3 regions of the Janthinobacterium sp. SUN033 genome follow, and region 1 is predicted to be linked to each of the others. Evidence: predicted binding sites of a transcription regulator. Region 1 holds the regulator's gene; each other region holds the start of a gene.
What was found. Region 1 encodes LexA, which represses DNA repair genes until DNA is damaged. Its sites were predicted from a motif close to ACTGTATNNNNATACAGT; they were not measured.
Positions count from the first base shown of each region.

Region 2: recA (recombinase RecA) is a predicted target of LexA. The motif match lies at 3,685-3,702, and genes of this name have one in related genera.
Region 3: imuA (translesion DNA synthesis-associated protein ImuA) is a predicted target of LexA. The motif match lies at 1,280-1,297, and genes of this name have one in related genera.

Region 1 is NZ_JAPQNV010000002.1:317,217-322,127, forward strand. It holds gene rplI (50S ribosomal protein L9) at 46-501, opposite strand; gene rpsR (30S ribosomal protein S18) at 529-819, opposite strand; gene priB (primosomal replication protein N) at 845-1,144, opposite strand; gene rpsF (30S ribosomal protein S6) at 1,165-1,554, opposite strand; gene lexA (transcriptional repressor LexA) at 1,830-2,465, shown strand; gene OX460_RS10035 (tetratricopeptide repeat protein) at 2,537-3,310, opposite strand; gene OX460_RS10040 (cystathionine gamma-synthase family protein) at 3,390-4,634, opposite strand; gene purF (amidophosphoribosyltransferase) at 4,678-4,911, opposite strand, start outside.
Region 2 is NZ_JAPQNV010000006.1:115,800-120,710, reverse strand. It holds gene sucC (ADP-forming succinate--CoA ligase subunit beta) at 1-738, opposite strand, end outside; gene OX460_RS23875 (DUF2889 domain-containing protein) at 817-1,377, opposite strand; gene recX (recombination regulator RecX) at 1,894-2,349, opposite strand; gene recA (recombinase RecA) at 2,488-3,594, opposite strand; gene OX460_RS23860 (response regulator transcription factor) at 3,835-4,569, shown strand; gene OX460_RS23855 (sensor histidine kinase) at 4,566-4,911, shown strand, end outside.
Region 3 is NZ_JAPQNV010000002.1:444,138-449,048, forward strand. It holds gene OX460_RS10570 (DNA polymerase Y family protein) at 1-619, opposite strand, end outside; gene imuA (translesion DNA synthesis-associated protein ImuA) at 549-1,259, opposite strand; gene OX460_RS10580 (putative Na+/H+ antiporter) at 1,465-2,730, shown strand; gene OX460_RS10585 (GNAT family N-acetyltransferase) at 2,797-4,836, opposite strand.

The DNA of each region.
Region 1 (4,911 bases):
GCTTTTCATAGTGCGGCAACGCTTGCGGGCCAGGCCCGCAGACGATTACGCGTTCGCGTCTGGAACGACAGCGATAACAACTTCCACAACCACGTCGGTATGCAGAGCAACCGAAACGTTGTGCTCGCCAACGATCTTCAGCGGACCGGTAGGCATGCGGATTTGTGCTTTTTCAACAGCAAAACCTTGCTTGGTCAGCGCTTCAGCGATGTCGAAGTTGGTGACGGAACCGAACAGACGGCCATCAACACCAGCTTTTTGAGCAACTTGAACGGTCAGGCCGCTCAGTTTTTCGCCCTGGGCTTGCGATGCGGCCAGTTTAGCGGCAGCAGCTTTTTCCAGTTCGGCGCGCTTGACTTCGAATTCAGCCACAGCGGTTGCCGTAGCACGACGTGCCAGGCGTTGCGGGATCAGGAAGTTACGTGCGTAACCGTCTTTGACTTTGACGACTTCGCCGAGGTTACCGACGTTAACAACTTTTTCTAACAGAATGATTTGCATAGTTCTTCTCCAGGAATATCTGACCGATTAAGCGTGGTGCAGATCGGTGTATGGCAGCAGCGCGAGGAAGCGAGCGCGCTTGATTGCGGTGTCAACTTGGCGCTGGTAGTGCGCTTTGGTACCGGTCAGGCGTGCTGGCATGATCTTGCCGTTTTCTTGGACGAAGTCTTTCAGCGTGTCGACGTCTTTGTAGTCGACTTGCTCAACGTGAGCTGCGGTGAAGCGGCAGAACTTCTTGCGTTTGAACAACGGGTTTTGCTGTTTGCGTTTTTCTTTAAGCTTGAGCTTATTTTTGTCGAACTTTTTACCGAATGCCATGTCAGGCTCCTGTATCTAAAATGCGCTAGTCAGAATTGACTGCACTAAAATCAATGATGTGAAACACCAAACTCTTGCTGTTGCGGCTCTTCCTGGCCAGGAAACCCGTGAACTGATACACCCCGCCCAAGCTTGCCTGGCTGAACCGGCCTGAGATTTCGCCAGCGGCTAGCGCGGCAACATCAAACTCGGTCAAACGGGCAATTCCTGCTTCCATCTGCTGCGAACTGTGTTGCAATACTGCATTCACAATCGGCAGCCCTGCCGGGGTATAGCGCAATATTTCGCGCTCGGCAATGATGGCGGTTACTTGTAGCTGGTTCAGCGCACGATCCTGGTCAAGAATTAAGCTGCTGCTGCGGCTGGAGCGGCTGCTGGTGCTTCGGTGCGGTGGCTTTTGGCCGCGTCTTCGCGTTGTACCGATTTCATCATCGGCGAAGGAGCTGTTTCAGCTTTCTTCATTTTAACGGTCAGGTGACGCAACACGGCATCATTGAATTTGAATGCTGTTTCCAACTCGACCAGGGTCTCGTTGTCGCATTCGATGTTCAGGCAGATGTAGTGTGCTTTAGGCAGCTTTTGGATCGAGTAAGCCATTTGACGGCGGCCCCAATCTTCCACGCGGTGAACCGAACCGCCGCGGGTGGTTACGCTGGCTTTGTAGCGTTCGATCATCGCGGGCACTTGCTCGCTTTGGTCCGGATGGACGATAAAGACTATTTCATAATGACGCATGCAAACTCCTTCAGGTCGGATTGATAATCGCCCACCCCGGCGTCAAGACGGGTGTGGGAAGGTCAGCCGAAGATTATAACCGCCTTTTGCAAACGTTTCAATCATTCCTTCCACATGGGCCCGAAAAGCCCGCGCGCCGCCGTGCTTTCCGTCCGTGGACAAGTATTTCTTGCGAAATTCGCCCAAAACACGGAAATCCCCTTGCATAGTGAACGATACTGTACAAAAATACAGACTGTTCATATAGACAGCATTTTAGTATGCACCCACCGCTCATGATCAAGCTGACAGCACGACAAGAACAAATCCTGAACCTGATCAAGGACGCGATTGAAAACACGGGCTTTCCTCCCACCCGTGCCGAAATCGCCAATGAACTGGGTTTCAAATCGGCCAATGCGGCCGAAGAGCATTTGCAGGCCCTGGCCCGCAAGGGCGCGATCGAGATTTCACCGGGCACCTCGCGCGGCATCCGCCTGATCGGCGCCGCCGCCGAAGCGCTGCCATCGAAGGTGCCGGCAGCGCTGCTGATGTCGCTGCCCCTGATCGGCCGGGTAGCGGCCGGTTCGCCCATCCTGGCGCAGGAAAACCTGGAAGCGAGCTACAACGTCGACCCCGCCCTGTTTTCGGCCAAGCCTGACTTCCTGCTGAAGGTGCGCGGCTGGTCCATGCGCGACGCCGGCATCATGGATGGCGATTTATTGGCCGTCAAGAAAGTCGACAGCGCCAAGAATGGCCAGATCGTCGTGGCCCGCATCGGCGACGAAGTCACCGTCAAGCGCTACAAGAAGACGGGGTCCGTCATCGAATTGCTGCCGGAAAACCCCGACTTCAAGGTGATTACCGTGTCGCCGGAAGATGAGTTTGCATTGGAAGGTTTGGCCGTCGGACTCATGCGCAGTTGGCATTAAGAGGGAAAGCGCTTGCATCATACCTGCGAGCGCTTAACTCCCATCCTATTGAGCACATCGGCAAGACTGCCTTATTTGCTTGGCAAAGGACTGGTCACCCATTGCGGCGTGTTCGCGGTACGTGAGCGATTCAATTCACTCATTTCATTTTCTGTCTGAATTTTTTTATTCTCCGCCAAGAGATACGCCTCTGTTTTGGAGTGCCACTCATCGCGCTGCGCCAAGATATTTTTTGCCAGCTCACGCCCTTCGGCACTCACCCTCGCATAGGCTGCATCCATGCGCAGCTTGGCCTTTTCAAATTCCTGCTCATTCATCAACGATTCAATATCAGAAGGAATGGCTTTGCCAGGCGGCAAAGAAGCATTCAAATTACTGACAAAGCTGTTATAGCACGCCATCCAGGCATCGACACTATCGGCCACATCTCTGATTTGACGCTTGGTTTGGGAGAATGCAGGGATCACCGGGGTAACGCACTTGACCTTACTCAAGGCAACATCCTCGCCGGCATATGAGTTGACATAGTAATCAATGTCACCTTTTCGCGCGACACGGTTAGCCATAAGGGCAAGCGCGGCTTCGGCATTCTTGTTGCCCGCCTTGGAGGCCTGCCCAAACCATTGTCCGGCTTGCGCGGCATCGACAGCCACTCCTTCACCATACAAATACATCTCGCCCAAATGAAATTGAGCCTCGGCATTCCCGGCCTGAGCCAGTTTCTTGTACAAATCCAAGGCTTGTGGGTAAGCCTTGGATTGCAGGAATTTATTCGCATCCGTCAGGTCATCAGCATAGACAGCGCAAGAAAACAATAAAAAAACACTAAATACAATTTTTTTCATTCCCACTCTCCGATTGAGAAAAAGACACATATGCTTTAATTACACTTAAATGTAATCTTTTTCTCAAAAAAGTGAAACCTTATTCTTCTTCCAATGCGTGCTTGAAGTCTTCCAGCAGATCCACCTCATCCTCGATACCCACCGACACACGGATCAGCGACTCGGCGATGCCCATGCTGGCGCGCCGCTCGGCACCCATCTCGTAGAAAATCGTGTGGGCGACGGGAATGACGAGGGTGCGCGTGTCGCCAAGGTTACTGGCGGGAATGGCAAGATTGAGACGATTGAGGAAATCGAAGCAGTCGATGCCATCTTTCAATTCAAAGCTGAACAGCGAGCCATAGCTGCGGAACAAGTCCGTCGCCAGCGCATGCTGCGGGTGCGACGCCAGGCCCGGGTAATGCACGGCCGCCACTCTCGGATCGGCGGCCAGCATGGTCGCCAGCGCCAGGGCGTTCGAACAGGTGCGGTCCATGCGCAAGGCCATGGTTTCCGCCCCGACGGCGATATGGTGCGCCGCTTCCGGCCCCAAAGAGGCGCCGAAATCGCGCAAGGCCTTGGCGCGGATTTGCGCGATGCCCCACTGTGCGGGCGCCGCCTTCTTGTAATTCTCGAAGATGTTCGGATACTGCGTCCAGTCGAACACGCCCGTATCCGTCAAGCTGCCGCCCAGCGCATTGCCGTGGCCGCCGATGGATTTCGTCAAGGCATTGACCACCAGGCCCGCGCCCACGGCTTTCGGACGGAACAGGTATGGCGTCGTCATCGTATTGTCGACGATGTACAGGATGCCCTTCTCGCGGCACAAGTCACCGATCTTCTTCAGGTCGGCGATCTGCGTGCGCGGATTGGCAATAGTTTCCACGAAAACAATCCGCGTGGCCGGCGTGATGGCGGCCGCCACATTGGCCACGTCGGTGGCGTCGACGAACGACACGCCGATGCCCTGCCCCGTCACCGTTTGCCACAGGCTGTTGGTGTTGCCAAACAAAAAGGCCGACGACACGACATGGTCGCCCGCGCGCAGCAAGGATTGCACCACGGCACCGATGGTGCCCATGCCGGTGGCGAAGCACAGGGTCGCCACGCCGTCTTCCATCTTGTTGACCTTGTCTTCCAGCGCGGAAACGGTCGGGTTGCCCTGGCGGCCATAGCGGAAACCCGGCTCCTTGCCCTGGAACACGGAAGCGAGCTGGCGCGCATCGGCGTAACCAAAGGCAACGGAGGTGTGCACGGGCTTGTGCAGGGAGCCATGTTCGATGCCCTTGCGGCGGTCGTTATGCAGGATGGTGGTGGTAAAGCCGTAGTTTTTTTTATCGTTCATGATCGCAGAGAAAAAAATGCCCGGCATCGGCCGGGCAGCTTACTTATGCTTCTGTTGTCGCCAGGTTCAGGTTCAGCTGGGAACGCGGCGTATCTTCGGGCGCTGCCGCCTTCGGATGGTGGCGCGCATATTCCAGGCGGTCCAGGTATTCCTGCGACACGTCGCCCGTCACGTACACGCCATCGAAGCACGAAGCCTCGAAGTTGGTCAGGGCCGGGTTGACGTCGGCGATGGCCTGTTTCAGCGCGCCGATATCCTGGTACACCAGGTAGTCGGC
Region 2 (4,911 bases), on a different contig from region 1:
CGACGCTTCGATTTCAGCTGGATCTTCTTCGTCCAGGTCGCGCAGGGCGATGATTTCCGGATGACGGAACAGGGCGTTCGGGTCAAAGTTGAACTTGGCGTCCAGGGCGATGACTTTGCCGCTGCCGGTGACGATCAGCGGATTGATTTCGGCCAGCGAGCAATCGGTTTCCCAGTATGCTTTGTACAGGCCTTGCAGGTTGACGCGGGCGTCGACGATGGAACCGGCAGGCACGCCGATTTTGGTCGCGATGTCGTCTGCCTGGGCATCGGTCAGGCCAACGCTTGGCTCGATGGTGACGTGGTGGATCTTCTCTGGGTGGCTCTCGGCCACTTCTTCGATGTCCATGCCGCCTTCGGACGAAGCCATCAGGACGATTTTCTGGGTGACGCGGTCGGTGACCAGCGAAACGTACAGTTCTTGCTTGATGTCGGCGCCTTCTTCCACCAGCAGGCGGTTGACTTTCTGGCCTTCGGCGCTGGTCTGATGCGTGATCAGCTGCATGCCCATGATCTGGTCAGCGTATTCCTTGACCTGTTCCATCGATTTTGCCACTTTCACGCCGCCGCCCTTGCCGCGGCCACCTGCGTGGATCTGCGCCTTGACAACCCACACCGGGCCGCCCAGGGTTTCCGCAGCCTTGACGGCTTCTTCGACGGACATGCACGGAATACCGCGTGGTACCGTCACTCCGAATTGCCGGAGGATTTCTTTGGCTTGATACTCATGGATTTTCATGCTGGCTTCCCTTCTGATACTGATGTGTAAAAATACGGTTAGTGGTGCAAAAAAAACAGGAAAAACAGAGCGCCGGGGTCACGCTTTGGCTACCCAGCGCGGGTAATACTGTGCAACTGCCCCGCCATCGGTGCGCAGGGCGTGGCATTTGTCGAGTTGAAACGGCTTTTCATGCGACAAGTCAGCATTCGCACCGTCACGGGTCGACCAGACATCGCCGGCAAATGCCTGAACCGTCGCAGTCGGCAAGACTTGCGCCAGTTCGGTCAAATGGGTACAGCCGGCGATTCCCGCCAGGCGCTGTTTCAAGTCGCGGCGGAAATTCTTCAATAAATTCAGACCGATCAGCGCTCTGTAAGCGGGGCCGATGGTATCGCAAAAACCGGGATAGGGCACGGCATCGGAGGCGGCTTCGGCCTCGACGATGGTCAGTTCGCGATCGACGGTAATGCGTAAGTGGAGGTCATGCAGGGGGGAGCCGGCGGGACGGGGGCCGGAGGCCAGGGTCGCGTCATAGCTTTTGATATCGGTGATACGGGCGTCAATATCCCACAGGCCGTCGTCGCGCACATACGCTTGGACGTCGATAACGCGGGAGTGCCGGAGGGCGCGCCGGGATACGGGAGTTGACAGGGGCATAAGACCGATGCCGCTTGCGCGGCCATAATTTAGTAAGCAGCCATGTGCTTAAAGCACTCTGTTCGCAGCTTCTACGAACAGCAACCGCACCTGCGGCGCCGCAAAAACCCTAAAAGTGTAGCACACTGGGCGCTGGTTGCGCCGCAACATAATTTTTCATTGCTTCGATAAAAACATTTCAAAGTATAAAGAAAGCACATGGAAATTTACGCTGTTATCACATTCAGTGATGATAGATATGCGCACCTGGGGCCGCGAACCGCATCCAGTTGCCGCCACCGCGCCGAGATCGCACGGCGCAGGCAGCGCTCACGACGTGCAGCGCAACAATACGCCGCTGGCTTGACAGGACGATGACAGAAGCAGAATCCTGCAAAGAAAACATGGACAAACAGCAAGGCCGACTGGCCCGCGCACGCAAGCAGGGCATCGTACGGACTGTTGTAGATGGAACACAGCGCGGCCAGGGCGGGCCGGCCGGCACGGCGCGGAAGCACGCAGAAGCGCGCCAGCCGCCTAGTCGTCCTCGGGCTCCCGCCCCTTCAAGGCCGCTTGCACGGCGCGCTGGGAAAAGCCGCGCTGCATCAGGAAGCGCATCTGCTTGTTGCGCTGCTCGGCATCCTGCGCCACTGCACCAAATTTGCGGCGCCACACTTCGCAGGCGCGCGCCACTTCCCCTTCGGCCAGGCCCGCCTTGAGTTCCTGCAACGCCTCGCCCCCAATGCCATGGCTTTGCAATTCCGCCATGATGCGGCTATTGCCGAAGCGGGCCGAGCGGCGGTGGATCAGCGACTCGGAAAAACGCTCCTGCGACAGCCAGTTGGCTTGCTCCAGGCTGTCGAGCAAGGCTTCCACATCGTCGCCCTCCTGCGCATGGCGCTGCAGCTTGCGCCGCAATTCCATGCGGCTGTGTTCGCGCATCGACAGAAAGCGTAGCGCCCTGCCCTTCAGGCTCAGTTGTACCGCTGCCATACCCATATCCCATCTTTACCACACCGGACTGAAAACACAATTGCCGCCAGGCGCACAGGCGCAGGGCGGCAATCATTGTAGAACTTTTTTGTGCGGCAAGCTGCCGCCGGCGGGCCAGGCGGGCCCCGCCACTGTCGCTTACTCGGCGGCCTTGGCTTCCGCAGCCTTGGCAGCCTTGTCGGCAGCTTTATCCGCTTTTTCCGGCTTTTCAGCAGCCAGCGGCGGCAGTTCGCGCACGCCCAGAGAAGCGCGGACCTTGTTTTCGATCTCGCGGGCCAGCGCCGGACGCTCTTGCAGGAAGGCGCGGGCGTTGTCCTTGCCCTGGCCGATGCGTTCGCCGTTGTAGCTGTACCACGAACCGGATTTTTCCACGATCTTGGCATCCGAACCCAGGTCCAGGATTTCGCCTTCGCGCGAGGTGCCGGCGCCGTACAGGATGTCGAAGTGCGCTTCCTTGAACGGCGGCGCGATCTTGTTCTTGACGACCTTGACCTTGGTTTCGTTGCCGATCACTTCATCGCCGGACTTGATCGAGCCGGTGCGGCGGATATCCAGGCGCACGGAGGCGTAGAATTTCAGCGCATTGCCGCCGGTGGTCGTTTCCGGGCTGCCGAACATCACGCCGATCTTCATGCGGATCTGGTTGATGAAGATGACCAGGGTATTCGTGCGGTTGATGGAGCCGGTCAGCTTGCGCAGGGCTTGCGACATCAAACGGGCTTGCAAGCCCGGCAGGGAATCGCCCATGTCGCCTTCGATCTCGGCGCGTGGCGTCAGTGCGGCCACGGAGTCGATGACGACGAGGTCGACGCTGCCCGAACGCACGAGGGCGTCGCAGATTTCCAGCGCCTGCTCGCCCGTATCCGGTTGCGAGATCAGCAGTTCATGCAGGTTCACGCCCAGCTTTTGCGCGTAACCGACGTCGAGCGCGTGCTCGGCATCGATAAAGGCGCAGGTGCCGCCCAGTTTTTGCATTTCAGCAATGGTTTGCAGGGTCAGGGTGGTTTTACCCGACGATTCCGGACCGTAGATCTCCACCACGCGGCCGCGCGGCAAGCCGCCCACGCCCAGCGCGATATCGAGGCCGAGCGAACCGGTCGACACGACTTGCACTTCTTCGATCGGTGCGCTGGCATCCATGCGCATGACCGAACCTTTGCCAAACTGCTTCTCGATCTGCGCCAGTGCGGCGGCGAGCGCCTTGGCTTTTTCCGATGCGGGTACTACAGCTTTTTTATCGTCCATATGTTCTTTCAGCCGTTCTACAGTCGACGATTCACGTGAATCGGTCGGCCTGCGATAGCGCCAGTGGGTTAAATTCTTTACACAGACAGTACTGTATAAAAAAACAGTGATCAATGCAAGCGGAACGTGGATTTGTTTTGAAACAGATCAATACAACCCTGTTTTTCACAAAAATTCGCCACCTTGCGGAAAATGAAACACAATACAAGCTTCTACCGTCGCAAGCATAGGAAGTGCACCATGCGTATTTTACTTGCCGAAGATGACAGCGTGCTGGCCGATGGCCTGACCCGCTCGCTGCGCCAGTCCGGTTATGCGATCGATTACGTCAAGACCGGGCAAGAGGCCGATACGGCCCTGTCCACCCAGGAATTCGACTTGCTGATCCTCGACCTGGGCTTGCCCAAGATGTCCGGGCTGGAAGTGCTGCGCCGCCTGCGCGCGCGCGCCTCGCTGCTGCCCGTGCTGATCCTGACGGCCGCCGATTCCATCGAGCAACGCGTGAATGGCCTCGACCTCGGTGCCGACGATTATATGGCCAAGCCGTTCGCCTTGTCGGAACTGGAGGCAAGAGTGCGCGCCCTGACCCGCCGCGGCGCCGGCGGCGGCGCCACCATCATCAAGCACGGCCCCCTCAGCTACGACCAGGTGGGGCGCAGCGCCTACATCAACGACCAGATGCTCGACCTGTCGGCGCGCGAACTGGGCTTGCTGGAAATCCTGCTGGGCCGCACGGGCCGCCTCGTTTCAAAAGAGCAACTGGTCGACCACCTGTGCGAATGGGGCGAGGAAGTGTCGAACAACGCCATCGAAGTGTATGTCCACCGCTTGCGCAAGAAGATCGAAGTGGGCGGCGTGCGCATCGCCACCGTGCGCGGCCTCGGATACTGCCTGGAAAAATACTCGGAAGCGGCGCGCCTGAACGCCGAAGCGGGCGAATCGGCAAGCCCGGCCAGCGGACCCGCCAGCAAGTGAAGGTGCGCGAGGCGCCAGCGGACGAGGCGGACGACGACGACTGGTTCGAGCCGCCCACCACGGAGCAGGATGACACCATCGAGCATTCGCTGTTCGGCGAAATCCTCGACTGGATGCTGGCGCCCTTGCTGCTGCTGTGGCCGATGAGCATCGCCATCACCTATCTGGTGGCCAAGAGCATCGCCAATCAACCGTTCGACCATGCGCTGGAAGACAGCGTGACGGTGCTGACGCAACAGGTCAAGCAAGCCGATGGCGCGATGCTGCGCCACGTGCCGGACAAAAACGGCAAGGGCCGCGACTTCCTGCGCGGCGACGATGTCGACACCCTGTATTACCTGG
Region 3 (4,911 bases), 130 kb from region 1:
CGCAACGGCGCTGCAAGCCGGGCCGCGGCAAATGGCGCAACTGTCCCAGGGTGCGGCAGCCGATGCCGTCCAGCCATTCCAGCCAGGGGCGCGCGGGCGGCAGCAAGGCGCACGGCAGGCGGTCGAGACGGCGCACCAGGCTCTCCATGCCCAGCACGCGGCCCCGGCGCGTCCCGGCGCGCGCCAGCAGCCAGGCGCCGCGCGCCGTGGGAGCGCACGACAGCTGGGCCGTGTAGCCCAGCGCGCGTAAGCTGGCCGCAATCTGCCGGCACAGGGCGCGCACGCCGCCGAACAGGCGCAGGCTGGCGCCCGCATCGACGAGCAGGGTCGCTTCCTCGCCCTGCGCCACCAGCGGCGAATATTGCAGCAGCGCCAGCGCCACCGCTTGCAGCGCCTGCGCCTCCCGTTCCAAAGAGCGTTCGTGCAGGCGCGCCTGCGGCGCCAGCATCAGCGCGCCCGCGCGGCGCATGCCCGGCCGGATGCCGGCCGCCCGCGCCAGCGGCGACACGGCCATCACTTGCTCCTGCTCCAGCACCACGCCGAGAAGGTCAGCCGACCAGCGCGGGCAAAACACTTCGAGCGGGAGCCGGGGCAGGTACAGGCCGATCCAGAGTCGCATGGCGTAGCAGTAATGAAGGAGGTTGCAGGGGCAGGAACAGGGGCGCGTCGCGCTGCGGTCCCCGGCGCTTGATGAAGCCGATCTCGATGCCGCCGGCGGCCGGGCGCACGGACAGGCGCAACGGCGCCGGCGACGCATCCTGCGCGCCGTGCAGCGGGCGCAGCATGCAGAACAGGGTGTTGCCGGACTGCGCGGCCAGGTGCAGGCGGCGCAGGCTGTCGGCGCGCACGTGCGGCTGCCAGAACAGCAAGGCGCCGCACGTGCCGCTGCGCAAGATGTTTTCCGCCGCCCACAGGGCATCCTTGCTGCCGGCGCTCTTGAGCCACAGCAGTTGCGACGGGGCCAGCCCATGCGCGGCCAGGGCCAGCGCCTGCGGCGGGTGGGGCGGCTGCAGCAGCACGATGGGCAAGCCCGGCAGCTGCGCCAGCGCAGGCGCCAGCAGCCGCACTTCGCCGCTGCCCGGCTGCTGCACCAGCAGATCGATGAGGCTGCCGCAGGGCCAGCCGCCGCCGGGCAGCTGCGCGGACAGGGCGGCAAAGCCCGTGTCCAGGCAGCGCGTGGCGCCCTGCCCCAGCTGCGATGCGCGCCACAGGGACGGGTGCAAGGCTTCCGGCGAGGCCATCAATTGGGAATGTTGCATAATTGAATATGAAGATGAATACTGTATGCATATACAGTACTATCCAGTCCCCCTTTTGGCAAGGCATATCTGCGCATCCCCATCCGGGGGCCGTCCCGCGACGTCCGAAAAACACCGTTTTTCACATCGATTGCTGTACCATAAGCACTCTCCTTACCGCTCGGCAATGCACCGGGCGGCTTCCTCCGTCCATAAGGAAACGCATTTGACCACCATCCAACTCATCAGCGCCATCGTCTTCGGCCTCGCGCTCATCCATACCTTCGCCGCCAAGTCGTTTGAAACATTATCGCGGCGCCATCCCCGCCATGCGGGCTTGCTGCATTTGCTGGGCGAAGTGGAAGTCGTGTTCGGCTTCTGGGCTTTCATTTTGATCATCATCATGGCCTTTGTCTCGGGCGGCGATGCGGCCATCGAGTATGCCGAGTCGCGCCATTACACGGAGCCGCTGTTCGTCTTTGTCGTCATGGTCGTGGCCGCCTCACGCCCCGTGCTCGACGCCGTGCAGCGCCTGTTGAAGGGCGTGGCGCGCGTGATGCCGCTGCGCACGGAACTGGCCCTCGTCTGGCTGGGCCTGGCGCTCGTGCCCCTGACGGGCTCCCTGATCACGGAACCGGCCGCCATGACCCTGGCCGCGCTGATGCTGGCGCCGCAAATCTTCCGTCCGGGCATCCCTGAATGGCTGAAATACGGTGCGCTGGGCGTGCTCTTCGTCAACGTTTCCATCGGCGGCACCCTCACCTCGTACGCGGCGCCGCCCGTGCTGATGGTGGCCACCACGTGGAACTGGGACAGCGCCTACATGGCCACCCATTTCGGCTGGAAGGCCGCCATCGCCGTGCTGGTCAACGCCACGGGCGTGAGCATATTGCTGCGCAAATATCTGCACAGCAACACCTCCGACATCAAGCCGAAGGCTGGCGAAGTGGAAGCGCCGAAAGTGCCGCTGGCCGTCAGCCTGGTGCACATGATCGTGCTGGCCGGCGTCGTCACCCTGGCGCACCATCCGGTCCTGTTCATCGGCCTGTTCCTGTTCTTCCTCGGCTTCGTGCAGGCGTATGAGCGCTATCAAAGCCCGCTGATCCTCAAGGAAGGCTTGCTGGTCGGCTTCTTCCTGGGCGGCCTGGTGGTGCTGGGCGGCATGCAGCAATGGTGGCTGCAGCCCATCGTTTCGAGCCTGAAACCGCTGGCCCTGTTCTTCGGCGCCCTGGGCTTGACGGCGATTACCGACAATGCGGCCCTCACCTACCTCGGTTCGCTGATCGTCGGCATGACGGACGAAGCGAAATACATGCTGATGGCGGGCGCCGTGGCCGGCGGCGGCCTGACCGTCATCGCCAATGCGCCGAACCCGGCCGGCGTGGCCCTGCTGCGCCGCGGCTTCAAGGATGAATCGATCGGCGCCGTCGGCCTGCTGGCGGGCGCCCTGCTGCCGACGGCCGTGGCGGGCCTGGCCTTCCTGGCCCTGTAAGACACTACACGGGGCGGCTGCCGGCCGCCCCTGTTCTCCCTCGTTTTCCCTCCTCAGTTACCTTCCTCAGTTTCCTTCATACACGAGGAAATGCAGCCGGTCATAGAACAGGCTGTAGGCATAGTCAAACGTGCCCACGCTGCGAAAACCCTTGTGCAGATACACTTGCAGCGCTTCGCTCTTTTCCCACACCGTCAAGGTGATGCGCCCGCAGCCCTTGCGGCTGGACAGGTCGCGGATTTCGTGGAACATCTGCCTGAATAAACCCTGGCCCCGGTATTTTTCGTCGATGGCCAAGCTGCTGACGAAACAGTCGTCGGCGCGCGCATGCGCGAGCACGAATGCGTCATACGCATCGTCGAGCGCCTTCATGTCATCGCGGTAATACGAGACGGCGCCGCACGCCTGGAACTCGTCCATCGTCGCGGCCGTGAAAAAGCCGATGAAGCGCCCGTCCTCGTCATGCAGGCCGTGGATATGCGCCAGGTAAGGGTCGATGTTCTGCCGCCGCTGCAATTCAACGAACTGCAGATTGAGTTTATTGCCGAACGAACAGTATTCCAGGTAACTGGTGGCAAACAGCAATTTGGCCATGCGGTTCTTCGCCTCGTCGCCCAGCAGCTCGCCCGGCACCAGCGTGAGCGGCGCATGCGACAGCAAGCCCGCCTGAGCCTGAACTTCGTCACCTGGCGGGAAGGCATCTCCGGCGGTTGGCATGCGGCTGCCGTGGCGGCCCACGGTGGGGCGCCAGAAGTTGCCGGCGGCAATATGCTGCGAACGATGGGCCAGCAGGTAGCGGCAAAAGACGTCATTCACGCGGTCGAGCTGCGGATCGTCCGACAGCACCGAGTAATAGTGGAAATGCTCGATATCCGCCCGCAATTGGGCAGCATACGCCATGCGCGGCACTTCCTCGATATCGAACACGTCGACGATATTGGGCAGGATCAAAGGATCGTCGAGTTGCCAGCCGATTTCGTCGAGCCGCGCCACGCAGCGCGCATACGCGCGCCGTTCCTCATCGCTCAAGGGGATGTGCATGTCGGTAATGATATCGTCCAGCAAGCGCATGCCGCGGATGCCGCCCGCCACCGCTTCCCGCGCGCCGTCATACAGCACGCAATAGCGCTGGTAAAACTCGGCATGGCTGAGCAGGGTAACGCCCAGGTTTTTCTTCCATTCGGCATAAAACTGGCCGAACAGCCGCGCCTCGAATTGCGGGCAGGAACGGGGAATCTGCCGGTCGATGTCCGCATACGCGCGGTTCACATTGCGCTGGATCACACGCAGCGCCGCATCGTTCTTCTTGGCGATCAGCATGCCCGTTTCATCGAGAAACAAATTCATCCAGCTGACGTGCCGGCGCTCTTCGCTGTCATCATCCTTGCGCTGGAAATAATCGGGCACTTCCGGCTTCATCAGGAAAATCGTCGCCGGATTGTGCGGGATCGTATCGACATCCATATACAGGCCGCCGTATTCGCACATGATGAGGATGCGGAAATAATCGGACAAGGTGGCGAAATAGCGCTGCGTATGCAGGGTATCGAGGATATCGAAGCGGGCCGGCGCGAAGTCCAGCGCCAGCGCGCGCAGCGAATTGATATGCAGGGTCGTGCCGCCGATGTCGTAGCGGCCTATCGTGTAGCGCCCGGCGCCGCCCGTGGGGCTGAATCGCTCGTCATCGCGCAGCTGCTGCGCGTCCCACACCCACAGGATGGAGACATACGGCGCGCCGCCGTTGCAGCGCACGTCGTCGAGCGCCGCGCCCCACTGCTGGATCGCCTCGCAGGCGATGGCCGGCAAGGGCCCGCCCATCCAGATGCGGTGCAGGTAGCGCTCGTCCTCGCCGAGCGCGCGCGTGGGGATGCAGCTGAGCGAGGAACAGCTTGCCGCATTGAAATGGTTGAAGTTCAGGGCGACGAAGCTGCGCAGGGCCGCGATGCCCGCCTGGTGCTCCGCGGCCAATTGCTCCAGGTTGCTGCCAGCCGGCCTGACATCGGCCAGGGTGATGTAATCGAGTTTCAGCCGGTTGATGCGAAACTCGTATTCCAGGTTGAAAATCTTTGCTTGATCGTGTTTCGAGGCCAGGTCATCTATTTTCATGGGCGCACCATTTTCCGCAGGAGAGTGTCAATAAACGTCGCAGGAGATAAAACAAGGTCGACAACATGCGCATCG